One region of the Streptomyces sp. NPDC021093 genome, then DNA from elsewhere that is predicted to be linked to it. Evidence: riboswitches for the same ligand, from Rfam matches in the RefSeq annotation. Region 1 holds a riboswitch; each other region holds the start of a gene.
What was found. A riboswitch is a leader RNA that binds a small molecule or an ion and turns the genes downstream of it on or off. The one in region 1 is predicted to bind cobalamin.

Region 1 (6,207 bases):
GGGCTGGTCGGTCGACAACTCCAGGATGGGCACCGGCGGCGTCACCGAGTGGCGCGGCTGGTCCTTCACCACCGACGAGTTCTGGACCAAGGCCGAGAAGGGCCAGGAACGCGAGCTCAACGTCCGCGCCCGGGGCGTCTTCGCGGTGTGCGACGGCGACGAGTGGAGCGACAGGGCCGTCACCGGGACGTTCGACTCAACGCTGGTCAGCCCGGCGTTCCCGGTGCGGGCCGGCCAGGCCGCCACGCTGACGTACACCTCGTACTACCGGCACGAGGCCCCGCAGAAGGCCGAGGTCCTCGTCTCGTACGGGGGAGGGGCACCGGTCTCCGTGAAGACGTACACGGCGAACGCCTCGTCCCGGGTCGAGACGATCCCCCTCCAGGTCCCGGCCGGCGCCACCACCGCCCAGGTCCGTTTCCGCTACACCGGCGGCAACAACTGGTACTGGACGATCGACGGCGTCAACATCACCGCCTGAGATTGACGCCGCCTGACACTAGGGTCTGTCCGGCGGATCCTGCCGCGGTCGCGTGCCCTGGCACGCACGCCCCCAAGGTCTTAAGGACCAGGGGGGACCCCCTCGGCGTTGTCGTCAATCGACGACGCTCCGCGTCGCCTCAATCCTCCGCCTTGCATCTGCACGCACCAGACCCCGCTCAGCCGCGGAGAAGAGGTCGAGGTCATTTCCTGTGCGGCCCGATCCGCCGGACAGACCCTAGGCTGGGGGCGTGCACAGGGTTGTGCGCGCCCCTTGTCTTCATGTGTACGTACGGCGGGAGTCCCACCAGATGGCAGAGCGCAAGCCGATCGAATCCTGGCTCACCGACATGGACGGGGTCCTCATCCACGAGGGCGTCCCGATCCCCGGCGCCGACGCCTTCATCAAGAAGCTCCGGGACACCGGCAAGCCCTTCCTGGTGCTCACCAACAACTCCATCTACACCGCCCGTGACCTGCACGCACGCCTCGCCCGGATGGGCCTGGACGTGCCGGTCGAGAACATCTGGACCTCCGCGCTCGCCACCGCCCGGTTCCTGGACGACCAGCGCCCCGGCGGCACCGCGTACGTCATCGGCGAGGCCGGTCTGACCACCGCGCTGCACGACATCGGGTACGTGCTCACGGACCACAAGCCGGACTACGTCGTCCTCGGCGAGACCCGGACGTACTCCTTCGAGGCCCTCACCAAGGCGATCCGGCTGATCAACGGGGGCGCCCGCTTCATCTGCACCAACCCCGACGAGACCGGGCCCTCCGCCGAGGGCCCGCTGCCCGCCACCGGTGCGGTTGCCGCGCTGATCACCAAGGCGACCGGCAAGAAGCCGTACTTCGCGGGCAAGCCCAACCCGCTGATGATGCGCACCGGCCTCAACGCCATCGGCGCGCACTCCGAGACCAGCGCGATGATCGGCGACCGGATGGACACCGACGTGCTGGCGGGCCTGGAGGCGGGCATGGAGACGTTCCTGGTGCTCACCGGGCTGACCGGCAAGGACGACATCGACACGTACCCGTTCCGGCCGTCCACCGTCGTCGACTCGATCGCGGACCTGGTCGAGCGCATCTGACAGCGCGCAGGGGGACCGCAGGGGCCCGTACGGCGCAGTGACGGGCCCCTGCGGATGCGGAACCTCACGTCCGGGTGAATCTTCGGAGTACCAGGAGGTTCACCATGCGCTCATCGCAGCTCACTCTGTGTGCGGGTGCGGTACTCGCGGCGGTACTCGTCCCCGCGCCCGCCGCCCTTGCCGCAGTACCGGCCGTCCCACCGGCCTTCCCCGTGCCGGCCGCCGTGGCCGAGAACGAAGAGTCCCACGGCAGCGTCACCGTCACCCCGTCCACCATCGCGGCCGGCGGGGAGGTGGATCTGCGGGTCAGCGTGTGCGGCGGCAAGAAGGCCGTCGGCACGTCGGAGGCGTTCTCCTCGCCCGCGTACTTCAACCCCGCCGCCGACGGCGGCCTGTTCGCCGAGGCGCGCATCCGCTCCGACGCCCAGGGCCGCGACTACGGCATCACCGTCAAGTGCGAGGACGGCGCGGGCAACGCCAGCGGCAACGTCACCGTCGTCCACCACAGGACCGAACCGACCGCTCCCGTCCGCGCGGGCGGCGGCGGCACCGCCCTGGCCGCCGAGTCCGACGGCCCCGGCACCTCGCACACCCTGATCGGCCTCGGCCTCGCGGGTGCGGCAGCCGTCGCCATCGCCGGCCGCTCGGTGCGCCGCCGCCGCAACACCTCGCACTAGAGGGCGCCCTGTAGGGGCGCGGGGAACTGCGCGACCAGCCACAACGGACCCGCGCGAAGAACGAAGGGAGCACACCACCATGGGCACCGACCACCCCGCTTCCGGCAAAGGCCGGATGCTCACCGGCATCGCCTGGGCGGTGCTGCTCCTCGGACTGTGGCTGTGGGGCCGCGACCTCACCGACGGCGCGGGCGGCAACTCCGCCCCGACCACCGGTGACGTGGCCGCGGTGGGACGCCCACTGCTGCAGGTCGAACTGCCCGACGCGCACGAACCGTTCGCGGGCGTCCGCCCCGGCCGTCTCGACGTCCCCTCGCTCGGCATCAGGGCGCCGGTCAGCGCGCGCGGGCTCGACGCAGGGGGCGCGGTCGACCCGCCGCCGTACGAGCAGCCGCGCGAGGTCGGCTGGTACCGCGACGGCACCCGTCCCGGAGCGAGCGGAGTCGCACTGCTCGTGGGGCACGTCGACACCAGGAGCAAGCCGGCCGTGTTCTACGGCCTCAGCTCCGCCCGTCCCGGCGAACAGGTCAAGATCACCGGGGCGGACGGAACGGTCACCGAGTTCACCGTCGAGGACGTCCAGGTCTTCAGCCGGGACAAGTTCGACGCGAAGAAGGTGTACGGACCGCGCGAGGACGGCCGCGCCGAACTGCGGCTGATCACCTGCGGCGGTACGTACGACCACAACGCCCGCTCCTACACGGCCAATGTGGTCGTCTCCGCCTATCTGACGGGCGTCACTCAGGCCCCGGCGGCCGCCACGTCCTGAGCGGGTGCGGCCTGAGCGGGGGCGGGTGAACCGGCCCGCTTCGCGGCACGCAGCCCCAGTCCGCCGAAGACCGCGGCGAACACGGCCCACAGCAGCAGCTGCGACCCGAGCGACAGCACCCGGAAGTCCCACAACAGCGTTGCCGGTACGGGGACTTCATCCGGATTGCCGGGCAGCAGGAACAGGACGGCGAGAGTGGCCGCCCCGGTCAGGAACACCGCGCCGTGCCGCACCGGCTCCGCCTTGCCCGCCAGGCGCACGTAGAGCTGCCAGGCCAGCAGCATGCCCAGGATCGAGATGACCACGGCGGCCAGCCACAGCGTCTGGCGTTCGCCGACGGTGTTGGCGTCGCCGACGCCGGGCGGCGCGGCCGGGTAACGCAGCCCCGGCAGCAGCGCGACCGCGACGAACGCCGCGGCACAGAACGCGAGGGCACGCGGCCAGGCCCGTACCAGGAAACCGGTCCGACGGTGCACCAGCGCGTAGGCGACCGCGAACAGCGCGCCCATGGCCAGGCCCGCGATCACGGCCGTGACGACCAGGCCGAAGTGCTGCTGGGAGCGGGAGAAGAGTTCCTCGTGGTGCTCGGCTACGGCGCCCGCCGCCGCGTGGGCGTGCTCGGCCGCCTCCGCCTTGGCCGAGCGCGCCTCTTCGAGGACGATCGCCCGGTCCATCACCGGCTCGGCGAGGAGGAGTGAGAAGAGGCCCGTGACCAGGCCTGCGACCCCGCCCGCCGCGAGACCGCGGCCGAGCAGGGTGAGAGTGGGGTTGCTCATGTGCGTACGGCCCCGATCAGTGGCAAGGGGCACCGAAGAGGTGCCGGCCGTCGTGCGAGAACTCGTGCAGGTAGCTGCCGGTCGCGGAGATGATGTGGCCGTTGTCCATGAACACGGCGTACAGCGCGATCAGTGCGACGATCACGGCGGCGGCCAGGATCAGCAGATCCCGGGTGCGGGTCGTCGCGGACGCCAGGTCGGTGGTCTGTACGGACTGCTGGGCAGACGCGGACATGTCGGGTGAGCCTCCTTCTGGGGTTTCCACGCCCCAAAGCAGGAGGACGACGGGTCAGTTCCTGACTCCCACGGCCGCATGCGGCAGCTGTGGTCACAGTGGCGGGACCGCCCCGGAATCGCACCGGAGTTCCTGTCCACCGTCGCCTCGAAGTGTGGAGTTGTCCTCCGGAGAGTCCCAGCCTGGCTGTGCACTGTCAATATGCCCCAGGGGGGCGTGCGAGATGACCCAGGGGCGCGCGAAGGTACCTGGCCCGGCCGACTGCTCGCTCCCCCCGGAGCCGTCGGCCGGGCTGGTCCTCGACCGCGCGCGCACGAACTGCGGGAGAAGCCCGGCGCCGTCGCGGGAGGTTCTGGGAAAACCAACTCGGAATACGGGCCGGGGGCTGGGGCCGCATCACCACTCTAGAGCGGTCAAGCGCCGTTCTCCATAGCGCAATTGACGCAATGTCACGGCAAAGTAGCTGCGGGTGTCACTCTTGTGGTCACCGCAGCGTCAGCGGGAACCCTTTTCTTCGCTCTTGTCCTTGCTGAGGCGCTTCGCGGGGGACCCCCCGCGGGATTTCGTACGGGACTCCGCAGGGGGTTTCCTACGGATCTCCGCCGAGTCCAGCGTCCCCAGGACGAGCTCCAGCGCCACCTCCGACAGCGCCAGCTGACTCCGTCGGGCATACGACCGCAGCTCGGTGAACGCCTCGTCCACCGAGATCGCCCACCGCTCGGCCAGCATCCCCTTGGCCTGCTCCAGGCGCACCCGGTTGGTCAGCGCCGTCTGGAGCTGCCCGGCGAGCAGTTCGTTCTGCCGGATGGTGCGCTGCTGGAGGATGCCGATGGTCGCGGCGTCCGCGAGGGCCTGTGCCAGTTCGACGTCGCCGGGGCCCAGCTTCAGGTGGGGCGTGGTGGCGAACAGGTTCAGGGCGCCGATCACCGTGTCGCGCAGCCGCAGCGGGATCGCGTACGTGGTGTGGAAGCCGTACTCCCGGGCGCGCGGCGCGAACACCGGCCAGCGCTCCAGGGTCTCCGGGGTGTCCAGGGCGACCGGCAGGACGGCCGTACGGCCGCGGAAGCAGTCCAGGCAGGGGCCCTCCTGATGCTGGATCTCCAACAGGTCCAGCAGCCAGGCGCGTTCGTCGGACGACGCGGCGGTCTGCAGCTGGCCGTGCTGGTTGACCAGCATCAGCCCGGCGGCCGACACGTCGAGCAGCTCCACGCAGCGGGCGGCCAGCCGCTGGAGGAATTCGATCACGTCGAAGTCGTCGACCAGGGTGTCGGCGAGCTCGACGAAGGCCGTCGCGATCTTCTGTTCGCGCACGGTGCTGTCCATGCCTGTCACCTACATCTGTCGTGCTGCCGAGTGGGGCGCCCGGAGCGCTTCCCAAGAGTCATCGTGCCGTTTCCGATCCGTCGCCGTCGCGCAGTGCTCCGTCCGGGGTGAAACGCAGTCGCCGTGCCACGACGTCCCTGGCTACTTCCAGGATGGGCTCATCGGCGGCGTACGCATATGCCCGCAGCCGTACCAGGGCCGCCGCCGGGGGCACTCCCAGCCGTACCGAGATCATTCCGGTGGCCTGGTGCACCTCCGCCCGGTACAGCGACGCGTCGATCGCCAGCCAGTTGCCGGCACCGGGATCCTCGGGCTCCGTACTGCCCAGCAGGGTCAGGGTCAGCGCGTCGGAGAACACCAGCAGGTCGGCGATCGACCGCTGGTCCAGCGGTCCTGGCCCGGCCCGCCTGCAGGTGAGCACCCCCACCAGGATCGCGCCGATCTGCAGCGGTACGGAGAACACCGCCCGCACCCCGAGCTTCTCCGCGCCGGGCAGGAAGCCGGGCCAGCGCTCCCGGGAAACCAGGTCCAGATCGCCCTCCAGGACGAGCCGGCCGGTGCGCAGCGCATCCGTACCGGGACCCTCGCCGAGCGTGAACTGGAGATCCTCCAGCGCGACGTCCGCAGGACCGGAGAACCACACGGGTTCACCGCCGCTGTGCTGCAGCGCGGAGGCGCCGCCGGAGAGCGTGACGGCCAGCCCGTCCACGCCCAGAACCTCGGCGCAGTGGCGGGCGAAGGACCCGTCGAGTCCGGCTGTGCGGCGGACCGCCAGTTCGTCGAGCAGGGCGGTCATGCGGGTGGTGACCACGCCCTCCTCCCGAGGTGTGCTGAGCGGGGTACTGCAGAGTGTGAT
Region 2 (6,207 bases), on a different contig from region 1:
CGCGCCCGGTGCACCCGCTGGACGCTGTGCACCAGTTGGGGCGCGACGCTGAGCGACACGGTGACGGCGACGCCCAACTCGTGCAGGGCGCCCGGCAGTACGCGCAGTGCCCGCTTCGGGTTGGCGAGGGTGTTCGCCGCACCGATGCAGCACAGCATGCACGCCAGCCGAAGCCCGTCCGTGGCGGCAGAGAGCAGCGCCTCCAGCGAGACAGGGCCGCCGAGCTGGATGCCCGCGTACCAGTCCGGGGTGGGGATGCGAGGCAGGGAGAAGAGGAAGTGGTCGCGCGGGGTGATGCCGGTGGCGAAGACCGCCCGGAAGACGACCCGGATCGCCACGACCGTGAGCGCGAGATACAGGTAGTACTTGAAGCCGCGCGCCCACGGGGCCTCGGTGCGGCGCACCGTGACCACGTACCCGAGGACGGCGAGGACGAGGAACAGCAGCAGCGGATTGTTGGTGCGGCTGACGGCGGTGGCCAGGGCGAGCGCCCATATCCACCACGCGACCGGATGGAGCGTACGGGGCAGCCGACGGCCGCCCGCGTCGGGTGCGGGACCCGGCGCGGGCGGCTCCTTCGCGGCATCAACTGCCTTGGAAGCAGCAGGACTTCGCACGTGCTTACTCCGCCGCCCGACGGCGGCGCCTGGCCGCGAACACGGCGGCGCCCGCGATCAGCAGCACCAGCGCACCGGTGCCGACGGCGGGCAGGTACGAGCCCACGTCGTGCGCGGCGTCGGCGGCCGGGGCGGCGTCCACGACCTTGGGCCCGGAGGCCGCTGCCGCCGATGGCTTCGGGACGGCGGTGGCGGTGGCCGACGGGGTGGGAGTCGTGGGCGAAGGGGTTGCCGGAGGGGTCGTAGTCGGAGGGGAACTGGTAGGCGGGGGAGGGGTGTTGGGGGTCTGTGGGGGAGGTTGCCGCGGGATCCCCTGCCCTTGCGGCGGCGCGGCGGGCGGCGGCGTGTAGTCCGCCGGAGGGTTCGCCGGAGCCGGTCCCGTGTTGACGCCGGGCGGCAGCGGCGGTGCGGTCCTGGTGTCCTTCGGGACCGGCCTGTTGCCGTTCGTCGGCCGGGCGTTCTTGGCGCGCAGCTGGTCGGGGGTGATCCTGGGTCGGCCCTCGGTGCCCCCGATGTCCGTACCGCCGAAGATCCACAGATCGACGCTGCCGGGCCGCGGCTGGTAGAGCATGGCGCCCAACTGGCTGTACTCCCACGTGTTCTGACCCGGATCGGCGTGCCAGTACGACCAGTAGGCGGAGGCCGGCGGGGTCAGTACGCAGTCGTCCTGTTCCGGCGGCGGGAACTGCTTGCCGCCCAGGTGACCGCTGTAGCCGATGCGGCAGATGAACGCCGGACCGTCGTGGCCGGTACCGGTGGTGGCCCAGCCGCCCTGGTTGAGGAGTTCGTAGCCGGTGGTGGGCGTCGTGCCGCAGGAGCGGTAGACGGGACCGCCCCAGCGGCTGAAGTCCACCGCGAGGACGGCTCCGGAGGAGGTGGTGCACTGGCTCATCGGCTGCGGGGCGGCGTGCGCCGGGCCCGCGGTGGCCGCGAACGCCGCCACCGTCAGACCCAGTGCGGTGGCCGCGCGGGCGAAGGCGCGCGTGAGGACGCCGACGTTCATCGCTGCTCCTCCGCTGCCGCTGCGGTGCGTCGCCTGCGGGCGGTCACGGTGATGCGCCAGCCGCCCAGGACGAGGAGGGCCGCTGCGGCCGCGAGAGCACCGGCCTGCACGCCGGTGGAGGCGAGGGGGCCGTTCGCGGTGGCGCCGCCGGTGGCAGCTCCGGCGGTGCTGCCGGTGTCGACGATGCCGCCCGTGGCGCCGGTGCTTGTCCCGGCTGTGCCGGTGCCCGCGCTGCCGGTGGTGTCGACGATGCCGCCCGTGCCGGATGCGTCGCCGGAGCCGGAGGCTTCGCCCGGGGTGACGATGTTCGTGCCGCCGGTGGTGGTGCTGCCCGCGCCGCTGCTTCCGGAGGCGGAGCCCGCCGTCGTACCGCCGGTGACAGTGCCGGGGCCGCCCGTCGTGGTGCCGGCAGAGGTACCGGCCGAGGTGCCGCTGGAGGTGCCGCCGACCGTCGGGTCCGGCGGGGGAGTCGTACCGTTCAGGTCGCGGTCGATCCTGCCGAAGGAGATGCCGGTCGCACCGCCGACGGCCTGGGTGGAGGCCCGTACGTCCGAACCGCGCTGGCCCTCCTTCGCCACGTTGAAGCCGCCGTCGCCGTTCTGCTGCCCGGCCAGGAACTTGCGCGCCTTGGCGATCTGCGCGCCGTACTTGCCCACGTCCAGGGACAGGCCCTGGACCGCCAGCGCGGCCGAGTTCACCGAGTTGCCCGCGGCGCCCGGGAATCCGCCGTCGGGGAGCTGCTTGGTCGCGATCCAGGCGAGCGCCTTGGCGACGGCCGCCTTCGGCCCGGCGCCTCCGACCAGGTCCATCGTCATCGCGGCCATCGCCGTGGAGTCGACGTCCGAGTCGCCGGTCGCCGGGATCAGGCTCGGCCAGGCGCCCGACGGCTTCTGAAGGCTCGCCAGGTAGGTGGCCGGCGCCTGGGCGGCGGCCTTCTCACCGGCCCGTACCTGCGCCATGAGGGCAAGCGACTGCGAGAAGACCGACGGGGCGTACGTGTAGTTGCCCTTGGCGGCGCAACTGCGGTCCGGCGCCCGGCTCGGTGCCCCGCACACCGCCCTGCCGAGCGCGGCGATCAGGTCCTGGCCGCCGAAGGCCCGCGGGTCGCGGCCCACGGACTGGGCCAGCAGCGCGGTCTTGCCGATCGAACCGCCCGCGGCGTACTTGGTGCCGACGTTGGTCCAGTTGTGGACGGTACGGCCCGCGCCGTCCTTGCCGCCCTTGTCGAGGAAGTCGACGATGCCGCGCAGCCGCGTGTTGTCGAGGCCGGTCGCTGCGAGTGCGTACGCGCCGTCGATGGTGAGGCCGAAGTCGGCCCGGCCGACGCCGCCGCCCGCGTCGTAGTACGCGCCCTTCGTGAGGGTGGCGGCACTGGTGAGGTACGCGACGCCCTTCTTGAGGTCCGGGCCCGCACCGGGCGGAGTGGTCGGCGGACCGGTCGGCGGAGTGGTCGGCGGGTCGGTCGGTGGATTCGTCGGGGGGTTCGTGGGCGGGTCGGTCGGAGGATCGGTGGGCGGGTCGGTCGGCGGGTTCGTGGGCGGATCCGTCGGGGGGTCGGTCGGCGGGTGCGTCGGTTCGGTCTTCTTCGTGGTCAGTGACGCCAGGCTGGTGCCCCGCCCGGCGAGGACCGCGTGCGCCGTCGGGTAGATCTCCGAGGTGGTGGCGCCGTCGAAGCCGATGCCGCCGTCGGCCAGCTGCTGCCGGGACAGCCAGGCGAGGGCCGCGTCCGCGTGGCCGGTGTCGCCGAGGGCGCGCAGGGCCTGCGCCGCGAACACGGTGGTGAAGGGGCTGCCCTCGGTCATGCCCGTGGCGGCCGGGAAACCGCCGTCCGCCAGCTGGGACTTCTTCAGGTACGTACGCGCCTTGGCGACGGCGGCGTCCTGCCCGCCGACCGCCTGCAGGGCCAGCACCACCTGACCGGTGCTCCACGCCTCGGGGTCGCAGTTCTCGCCCGGTCGGATCAGGATGCTGGTGAACCCGCCGTTCTCGCACTGGAGTTGAGTGAGCCGGGCGACCGCTTCGGCGGGCGGAGCCAGCCCCGCGCGCTTCACCGCGAGCAGGGCGAGCGCCTGGCCGTCGGCGTACCCCGCGTACCGGAAGTCGCCCTTGGCGGTGCAACCGGGTGTGGAATCACCGGTGTTGGGGCCGCCCCTGCAGATGTTCCCGGCCAGGTCGCCGGCCAGGTCGTGGCCGCCGAAGTCACGCGGGTCTCCCTCGGTGCTCGCGGCCAGCAGTGCGAGGCGTGCGGCCGCGTTCGCGTCGGGCGCCCGGTACTTGCCCGCCGCGTCCTTGCCCGCCGGATAGGCGTACGCGTCGGTGTGCGCGGCCAGGAAGGCGACCACCTTGTCGAGACCCGCGCTCTTCCCGTCCGCCGCGGCCACGGCGAGGGCGATCTCGGCCGTGAACCAGTGGTTCGGGGCCTCCGCGCCCTCCTCGACGACGCGTTCGCCGTCCGTGAGTCGGCCCTTCAGCCACTTCGCGGCGGCCGTGACATCGACCTTGCCCGGGGGGACGGTCGGCGGCGTACCGGTGGGGTCGGGGTCCGGTGCCGCACCGCCGCCCGCGCGGACCTGGTCCGGGGTGAAGGTGGGCTTCCCTGTGGTGCCGCCGATGTCGGTGCCGCCGAAGACCCAGACGTCGACGTCGCCCGCCTTCGGCCTGCGGTCCATGGCGCCGTACTGGCTGTACGTCCACGTGTTCTGGCCCTGCGACGCGTGCCAGTACGACCAGTAGGCGGTGGCCTGCGGCGTGAGGACGCAGTCCTCCTGCTCCGAAGTCGGGTACTGCTTGCCGGAGTTGTACGAGGCGTGGCCGAGGCGGCAGATGAAGGCGGGGCCGTCGTGCTGGGTTCCCTCGGTGCGGAAACCGGCCTCGTGCAGCAGCTCGTACCCCGTGGTCGGGGTGGCGTCGCAGCCGCGTACGACCTTGCCGCCCCACGGGCCGAAGTCGACCGCGACGACCGCGCCGGTCGTCGCCGTGCACTTGTCGACGGGGTCGGCGGACGCGGGTGAGGAGGTCCCTGTGGCGAAGGCCGCGCCGCCGACGACGAGCAGCAGCGCCGCCAGGAAGGCCGACACGGCTGCGGGCAGGGCGGCCGGCAGGAACGGCGCTCCCAGCGGTCTTCCCGCGCCGGGTATTCGGCCCAACCGGCCACGTCTGCGCGCGAGTCGGCGCTGGTGCTGCTCTGCGGTCCCCACTGCGGCCCCTCGTGTCGGCCGAGCGGGCGCATGCGTGGCCAAAGGGCTTCGCCGGGGCCGTCGAACGCCGAGGTGAAGGCCTGTCGAACCACGCCGTAGTCCGCGACGGCGTCTCTCGTTCATGACTCAACGGGCAGGCATTCCGGCTCACCCGCCACGGGGGCGGGTCCACGGTTGCGGGTCAGCGCCGGAATTCGACCGGCTTCCCCTGCGAGCTGAGCAATAGCAGCCGGAGTGAAGCACGGGGCGCGTGGGAACGTCAAGGTTCTCTGGAACTTGCGGAGTTCGTGTAACGTCCTGCTCCGCCCCAGGGGGAACCCGGTGAGATTCCGGGGCTGACGCGCAGCGGTGTGGGACGGCAGAGTGCCGTTTCCGAGCCCGAATGCCCAGGTGGCACAGCACATTTCGTCAGCCGTACTACGCGATCGGACGGCGGTCGGCGGTTCCCCGGGGCGTCGTACGCCGCCCGGCCGTGGGGACGGGACCGATCGGCGTCCCCCACTCCAGGAGCAGACCGTGCCCCGTCCTCGTACGCCCGGATCCCGTACCGCACCCCGCCGTACCGCCACCCGCCGCGCCGCCTTCGTCGTACCCGTCGCCGCGTTCGGGGCCTTCGCGCTCACCGTGCTGCCCGCCGCGGCCACGTCGACGCCCGCGCAGATCGCCACGTCCAGGACCAACGGCGTCGGATACCTCAAGTCCCTTCAGGGCGCGGACGGTTCGTACGCGGGCTCCGGTCTGTCCAACGAGTGGGCGTTCAGTGCCCTCGCGGCGGCGGGCACCGCGGCCGTCGACGTCGCGCCGGGCGGTGACACCACGAAGAACGCCCGCACCGTCTACCGCAACCTCCTCGCCACCGCCGGCTGGCCGTCGGCCGCGCCGGTCGTCACCGACTACGAGCGCGGCGCCCTCAACGCGTACGCGGCCGGGATCGACCCGGCCCGCGTCTCCGCATCCCGCAACCTCGTCGCGGACATCTACGGCCACTGGCAGAGCGCCGAGCCGGGCTACTTCGGCCAGTCCGGCCTCTACAACGGCACCGCCTTCGCCGCCCTCGCCCTCGGCGGGGCCAGAACCCAGGCCGGCGGCCAGCGCGTGCCGAAGGCCCTGCTCGACTCGATGATCACGCGGATCCGCGCCAACCAGCACCACGACGGCGGCTGGAACTTCAGCAAGGCCGAGGGCGACCCGGACGCCCTCAACTCCGCGAGCGACATCGACATGACGGGCGCCTCGATGGCCGCCCTCTGCGTGTCCGGCGTGGCGAAGACCGACCCGGACATCCTCCGGGCCAAGGCCTTCCTGAAGGGCAAGCTGGTGCTCAGCAGCGGTGCGTTCAACGCCATGTTCGGCGTCAACACCGACTCCAACGGCTGGGCGGTCTCCGGCC
Region 3 (6,207 bases), on a different contig from region 1:
GTCTCGGGCGGCGGCTTCACCACCGCGCCGCCGACCCCGGTGACGGCCGGAGCTCCCCAGTGGGTGGCCGAGTCCGCCTTCACCCCCGGCACCCCGGCCAAGCTGGCACTGACCGTCGACAACGGGACCGGCACCCTCCAGGCCTGCTCGGTCGCCCTCACGCCGACCGGTACGACCGCCACACTGGGCGACGTCCTGAACGCCGCGGCGAGTGCGGCGACCCCGGCGGGCTGTGTCACCGGGGTGACGCCCGCATCCGGCACCGGAGCGATCACCGCCCTCAACGGAACAGCCAATTCCGGCGCCGCCACCTGGAAGGTCAGCCTGGACGGCGCGGCCTTCGCGGGCGCTGCCCGCAACACGGTGATCCACGTGGGGGACACCGTCGCGCTGCGCTTCGGCAGTTGATCAGTACCCGTACTCTCGAAGGAGTCGATGTACCCACCACTGATCGGAGCGCCTGATGCACACCATGACCGAGGAAGAGTGGCGTGCCTTCGTCCTCACCGGCACCCGCACGGGCAAGCTGGCGACCAATCGCAAGGACGGCCGCCCGCACGTCACCCCGGTGTGGTTCCTGATCGACGAGGGCGGTGAAGACGGCGACGGCTGCGAGGCCGGGGGAGCCGAGGGCCGTGCTGACGCACCCCGCATCGTCTTCACCACCTGGCACGAGTCGCTGAAGTGCAAGTCGCTGCTCCGCGAGCCGCGCTTCTCTCTGTGCGTCGACGACCAGACACCGCCCTTCAGCTACGTGATGCTGGAATGCACGGCGGAGTTCACCGAGGATCCGGTCGAACTCCGCACCTGGGCCACCCGCATCGGCAGCCGGTACATGGGCCCGGAGAACGGGGCCGCCTACGGGGAGCGGAACTCCGTCCCCGGCGAGTACCTGGTGCGCGCCAGGGTCGACCGGGTGGTGGCCTTCGGCGGCATCGCCGACTGAGCCGACGGAGCCGACTGAGCAGGCAAAGCCAGCAGTGCCGTAGCGGCCGGGCGCAAGAGAGGGGGTGGACTTACTAGGACGTCCAACTATATGTTCGTGACACAAGGTCCGCGGTGCAGGGAAGCCGGTGTGAATCCGGCACGGTCCCGCCACTGTGACCGGGGAGTGTGCCGTCGTCCCCACGCCACTGGCGAAGTCTGCCGGGAAGGCGGGCGGCACGCGAAGATCCGGGAGTCAGGATACCGGCCGCGGAACGTTCCGTGTTTTCCACGAGGATGGAGCAGACACGCATGGCACCGGTCTCTACACACGACCCTGGTGATCCGGCGGAGCGCGGTCAACTCACCCCGCGCTCATAGGACTTCGAGACTCCCCTTCACCGTCTCGCGGCCCGCTGTCCCACGGCCCGCACCCGGCGGCGCACCCACCCGTGCGCACCCGCCGGGGGCCCGCCGTGCCGTCCCCGGATCTCACCTGACGAGAGCAGGCACACCATGGTCCGTGAACTCAGCCACTTCATCGGCGGCAAGCACACCGTCGGCACCTCCGGCCTCTTCGGCGACGTGTACGACCCCAACACCGGCACCGTCCAGGCCCGCGTCCCCCTCGCGAGCCGCGCCGACACCGAGGCGGCCATTGCCGACGCTGCCAACGCCCAGCAGGAATGGGCAGATTGGAACCCGCAGCGGCGCGCCCGCGTCCTGCTTCGCTTCCTCCAGCTCGTCGAGGAGGAGCGCGACCCGCTGGCCCGGATGTTGTCCGCCGAGCACGGCAAGACGGTCGCCGACGCGCACGGAGACCTCCAACGCGGCCTGGAAGTGGTGGAGTTCGCCGCCGGGATCCCGCACCTCCTCAAGGGCGAGTTCACCGACAACGCGGGCACCGGCATCGATGTGCACTCGCTGCGCTCCCCGATCGGCGTCGTCGCCGGGATCACCCCGTTCAACTTCCCCGCGATGATCCCCCTGTGGAAGGCCGCACCCGCTCTCGCCTGCGGAAACGCATTCATCCTCAAGCCGTCCGAGCGCGACCCGTCCGTACCGCTGCGGCTCGCCGAACTCTTCCTGGAGGCCGGCCTGCCGCCCGGCGTGCTCAACGTCGTCAACGGCGGCAAGGAAGCCGTCGACACCCTCCTGGAGGACCCCCGCGTCGAAGCGCTCGGCTTCGTCGGCTCCACCCCGATCGCCGCGCACATCTACGCCACGGCCGCCGCGCACGGCAAGCGCGCCCAGTGCTTCGGCGGCGCCAAGAACCACATGATCGTGATGCCGGACGCCGACCTCGACCAGGCGGTGGACGCCCTGATCGGTGCCGGATACGGGTCGGCGGGGGAGCGCTGCATGGCGATCTCGGTGGCCGTGCCCGTCGGCGAGGAGACCGCGGACCGGCTCGTCGCCGCACTCAAGGAGCGCATCGCGGCGCTGCGCATCGGTCGCTCCGACGACCCGGACGCCGACTTCGGCCCCCTGGTCAGCAGGGACGCACTCGACCGGGTCCAGCGCTATGTGGGCATCGGCGTCGTCGAAGGAGCCGAACTCGTCGTCGACGGGCGGGACTTCACCCTCCCGGGCCACGAGAACGGGTTCTTCGCCGGAGCCTCCCTCTTCGACCGGGTCTCCCCGCAGATGCGGATCTACCGCGAGGAGATCTTCGGCCCCGTCCTGTGCGTCGTACGCGCCGCCGACTACGAGGAGGCACTGCGCCTGCCCAGCGAGCACCCGTACGGAAACGGCGTCGCGATCTTCACCCGGGACGGCGACACCGCCCGCGACTTCACCCGCCGGGTCAACACCGGCATGGTCGGCGTCAACGTCCCCATCCCGGTCCCCGTCGCCTACCACACCTTCGGCGGCTGGAAGCGGTCCGGCTTCGGCGACCTGAACCAGCACGGCCCGGACGCCATCCGCTTCTACACCCGCACGAAGACCGTCACCTCGCGCTGGCCGTCGGGCGCCAGGGAAGGCGCGAGCTTCACGATCCCGACGATGGGATGAGCGCCGTGCCCACCACCATGTCCAGCACCGCGCCCACTTCGCTCACCGAGGACCAGCAGGCCCTCGTCGAGACCACCCTCGACTTCGCACAGGACCACCTCGCCCCGCACGCCGTCCGCTGGGACCAGGAGAAGCACTTCCCCGTCGACGTGCTGCGCAAGGCCGCCGGGCTCGGACTCGGCGGTGTGTACGTACGGGAGGACGCGGGCGGCAGCGGACTCAGCCGCGCCGACGGAGTCCTGGTCTTCGAAGCCCTCGCCTCCGGCTGCCCGTCCGTCGCCGGCTACCTCTCCATCCACAACATGGTCGCCTGGATGGTCGATTCGTACGGAACCGAGGAGCAGCGCACCCGTCTGCTGCCCCGGCTGTGCACCATGGACGACCTCGGCAGCTACTGCCTCACCGAACCGGGCGCCGGATCCGACGCCGGGGCACTGAGCACCCGCGCGGTCCGGGACGGCGACGACTACGTCCTCACCGGCGTCAAGCAGTTCGTCTCCGGTGCGGGCGCCGCCCAGGTGTACGTCGTCATGGCACGCACCGGCGGGGACGGAACCGACGGGATCTCCGCCTTCCTCGTCGACCGGGACGACCCCGGTCTCTCCTTCGGGGCGAACGAGAAGAAGATGGGCTGGAACGCCCAGCCCACCCGCCAGGTGATCCTCGACGGCGTCCGGATCCCCGCCGACCGACTCCTCGGCCACGAGGGCGACGGCTTCCGGATCGCCATGAGCGGCCTGAACGGCGGCCGCCTCGGCATCGCCGCCTGCTCGCTCGGCGGCGCCCGCACCGCCCTCAACCAGAGCCTGGCCCACCTCGCCGACCGCGAGGCGTTCGGGGCGCGGCTGCTCGACTCGGCGGCCCTGCAGTTCCGCCTCGCCGACATGGCGACCGAACTCACCGCCGCCCGCGCCCTGCTCCACCAGGCAGCCCAGGCCCTGGATCGCCGCGACCCGGCCGCCCCGCAGCTGTGCGCGATGGCCAAGCGCTTCGCCACCGACACCGGCTACTCCGTCGCCGACCGGGCCCTCCAACTCCACGGCGGATACGGCTACTTGACCGAGTACGGCATCGAGAAGATCGTCCGCGACCTGCGGGTCCACCAGATCCTGGAAGGAACCAACGAGATCATGCGCGTCATCGTGGCCCGCGGACTGACGGAGGCGTTCCGGTGAGCGCGGAAGCGGACCTCGTCCTGCGCGGGAGGACCGGACGGGCGGCCTCGCTCCGGCTGAACCGCCCCCGTGCCCTCAATGCCCTGAACCACGCCATGGTGCGGAGCATCGACGAGGCGCTGACGGAGTGGGAGCGTGACCCGGCCGTCAAGACGGTGATCCTCACGGGGGCCGGCGAGCGTGGCCTGTGCGCGGGCGGCGACATCCGCTCCATCCACGAGGACGCCCGCACCGGGGGCAGCGCATCCGCCGCCTTCTGGCGGGACGAGTACCGGCTCAACGCGCGCATCGCCCGCTTCCCCAAGCCGTACGTCGCCGTGATGGACGGCATCGTGATGGGCGGCGGCGTCGGAGTCAGCGCCCACGGCAGCGTCCGCATCGTCACCGAACGCTCCCGCATCGCCATGCCCGAGACCGGCATCGGCTTCGTCCCCGACGTCGGCGGCACCTACCTCCTCGCACTCGCCCCCGGCGAACTCGGCACCCACCTCGCGCTGACCGGCGCGGCGGTGGGCGCTGCCGACGCCCTGCTGTGCGGACTCGCCGACCACTTCGTACCGTACGAGAACCTGCCCCGGCTGCTGGCGGACCTCGCCGTGCGGCCGGTCCACGAGGCTCTCGTGCCGTACGTGCGCGAGGCCCCGCCCGGTGAACTGGCCGGGCACCGCCCGTGGATCGACGCCTGCTACCGCGCGGACACCGTCGAGGAGATCCTCGCCCGGCTGCGCGCGCACGGGGCGCGTGCCGCGGCCGAGGCGGCCGACACCCTGGCCACCAAGTCGCCCACCGCCCTGAAGGTCACGCTCGCCGCACTGCGCCGGGCCCGCGGGCTCGGCCCGCTGGAACGCGTCCTGGAGCAGGAGTACCGGATCTCCTGCGCCGCGCTCGCCTCTCACGACCTGACCGAGGGCATCCGTGCCCAGGTCGTCGACAAGGACCGCCGCCCGCACTGGGCACCGGCCGCTCTGGTCGAGGTCACCGGCGCCGACGTCGAGCGCTACTTCGCACCTCCGCCGGGCGGCGACCTCCGCCTGGCCGCCACCCCACAGGAGATGCCGTGGTGAACAGCACGAACGGGTCCGGCCGAGGCACCCGCACGATCGCCTTCGTCGGCCTCGGCCACATGGGCGGCCCGATGGCAGCCAACCTCGTCGGGGCGGGCCACCGGGTCCTCGGCCACGACCTGGTGCCCGCACTGCTGGACACGGCCGCCGAAGAGGGCGTGGAACCGGCCGGTTCCGTGGCCGAGGCCGCGGCGGCGGCCGACGTGGTCGTCACCATGCTGCCCGCGGGCAAGCACGTCCTGGGCCTCTACCGGGACGAGGGCCTGCTCGCCGCGGCCCGGCCGGGCACCCTCTTCGTCGACTGCTCGACCATCGACGTGGCCGACGCGCGCCATGCCCACAGCGCCGCCGTCGCCGCCGGGATGCGGGCCCTCGACGCCCCGGTGTCCGGCGGGGTCGTCGGCGCCGAGGCCGGCACGCTCACCTTCATGGCGGGCGGCGGCGAGGCGGAGTTCGCCGAGGCCCGGCCGCTCCTGGAAGCCATGGGCAAGAAGGCCGTGCACTGCGGCGGCCCGGGTGCCGGGCAGGCGGCGAAGATCTGCAACAACATGATCCTCGGCATCTCGATGATCGCGGTGAGCGAGGCGTTCGTCCTCGGCGAGAGCCTCGGCCTGTCCCCCCAGGCCCTGTACGACGTGGCCTCCACCGCGTCCGGCCAGTGCTGGGCGCTCTCCGTCAACTGCCCGGTGCCGGGCCCCGTCCCGGCCAGCCCCGCCAACCGCGACTACCGCCCGGGGTTCGCCGCCCCGCTGATGGCCAAGGACCTCGCTCTGGCGGCGAACGCGGCGAGGGCCGGCGGAGTGCCCGCGCAACTCGGCCTGAAGGCGGCGGAGTTGTACGCCGCGTATGCCGAGGAGGCCGGGAAGGACCGCGACTTCTCCGGGATCGTCACCACGCTCAGGACACCGGGGAAGGAATGACCGCCGGGTGGGGGCGCCGCTGCGGGGACAGAGCGGGGCGGCGCTCACGCCGCGCGGCTCGGGCCTTGCGGTGCGGTTCACGTCCAGCGGGGCGGCGCTCACGCCTTG

Region 2: it holds a riboswitch for cobalamin, as region 1 does, so the genes downstream of both, ACH4SP_RS26805 (prenyltransferase/squalene oxidase repeat-containing protein) here and ACH4SP_RS21740 (CbtB-domain containing protein) in region 1, are expected to answer to the same signal.
Region 3: it holds a riboswitch for cobalamin, as region 1 does, so the genes downstream of both, ACH4SP_RS26820 (CoA-acylating methylmalonate-semialdehyde dehydrogenase) here and ACH4SP_RS21740 (CbtB-domain containing protein) in region 1, are expected to answer to the same signal.

What each region holds. Positions count from the first base shown of each region.
Region 1 is NZ_JBIRQJ010000006.1:632,931-639,137, reverse strand. It holds gene ACH4SP_RS21765 (alkaline phosphatase family protein) at 1-481, shown strand, start outside; gene ACH4SP_RS21760 (HAD-IIA family hydrolase) at 792-1,571, shown strand; gene ACH4SP_RS21755 (hypothetical protein) at 1,676-2,248, shown strand; gene ACH4SP_RS21750 (class F sortase) at 2,328-3,017, shown strand; gene ACH4SP_RS21745 (CbtA family protein) at 2,990-3,793, opposite strand; gene ACH4SP_RS21740 (CbtB-domain containing protein) at 3,810-4,028, opposite strand; cobalamin riboswitch at 4,063-4,225, opposite strand; gene ACH4SP_RS21735 (GAF and ANTAR domain-containing protein) at 4,524-5,351, opposite strand; gene ACH4SP_RS21730 (GAF and ANTAR domain-containing protein) at 5,410-6,162, opposite strand.
Region 2 is NZ_JBIRQJ010000008.1:422,283-428,489, forward strand. It holds gene ACH4SP_RS26795 (energy-coupling factor transporter transmembrane component T) at 1-617, opposite strand, end outside; gene ACH4SP_RS26800 (hypothetical protein) at 622-1,620, opposite strand; gene ACH4SP_RS26805 (prenyltransferase/squalene oxidase repeat-containing protein) at 1,617-4,673, opposite strand; cobalamin riboswitch at 4,932-5,066, opposite strand; cobalamin riboswitch at 5,127-5,205, shown strand; gene ACH4SP_RS26810 (hypothetical protein) at 5,334-6,207, shown strand, end outside.
Region 3 is NZ_JBIRQJ010000008.1:428,657-434,863, forward strand. It holds gene ACH4SP_RS26810 (hypothetical protein) at 1-408, shown strand, start outside; gene ACH4SP_RS26815 (PPOX class F420-dependent oxidoreductase) at 473-946, shown strand; cobalamin riboswitch at 1,034-1,212, shown strand; gene ACH4SP_RS26820 (CoA-acylating methylmalonate-semialdehyde dehydrogenase) at 1,441-2,940, shown strand; gene ACH4SP_RS26825 (acyl-CoA dehydrogenase family protein) at 2,937-4,115, shown strand; gene ACH4SP_RS26830 (enoyl-CoA hydratase/isomerase family protein) at 4,112-5,179, shown strand; gene mmsB (3-hydroxyisobutyrate dehydrogenase) at 5,176-6,099, shown strand; gene ACH4SP_RS26840 (SAM-dependent methyltransferase) at 6,198-6,207, opposite strand, start outside.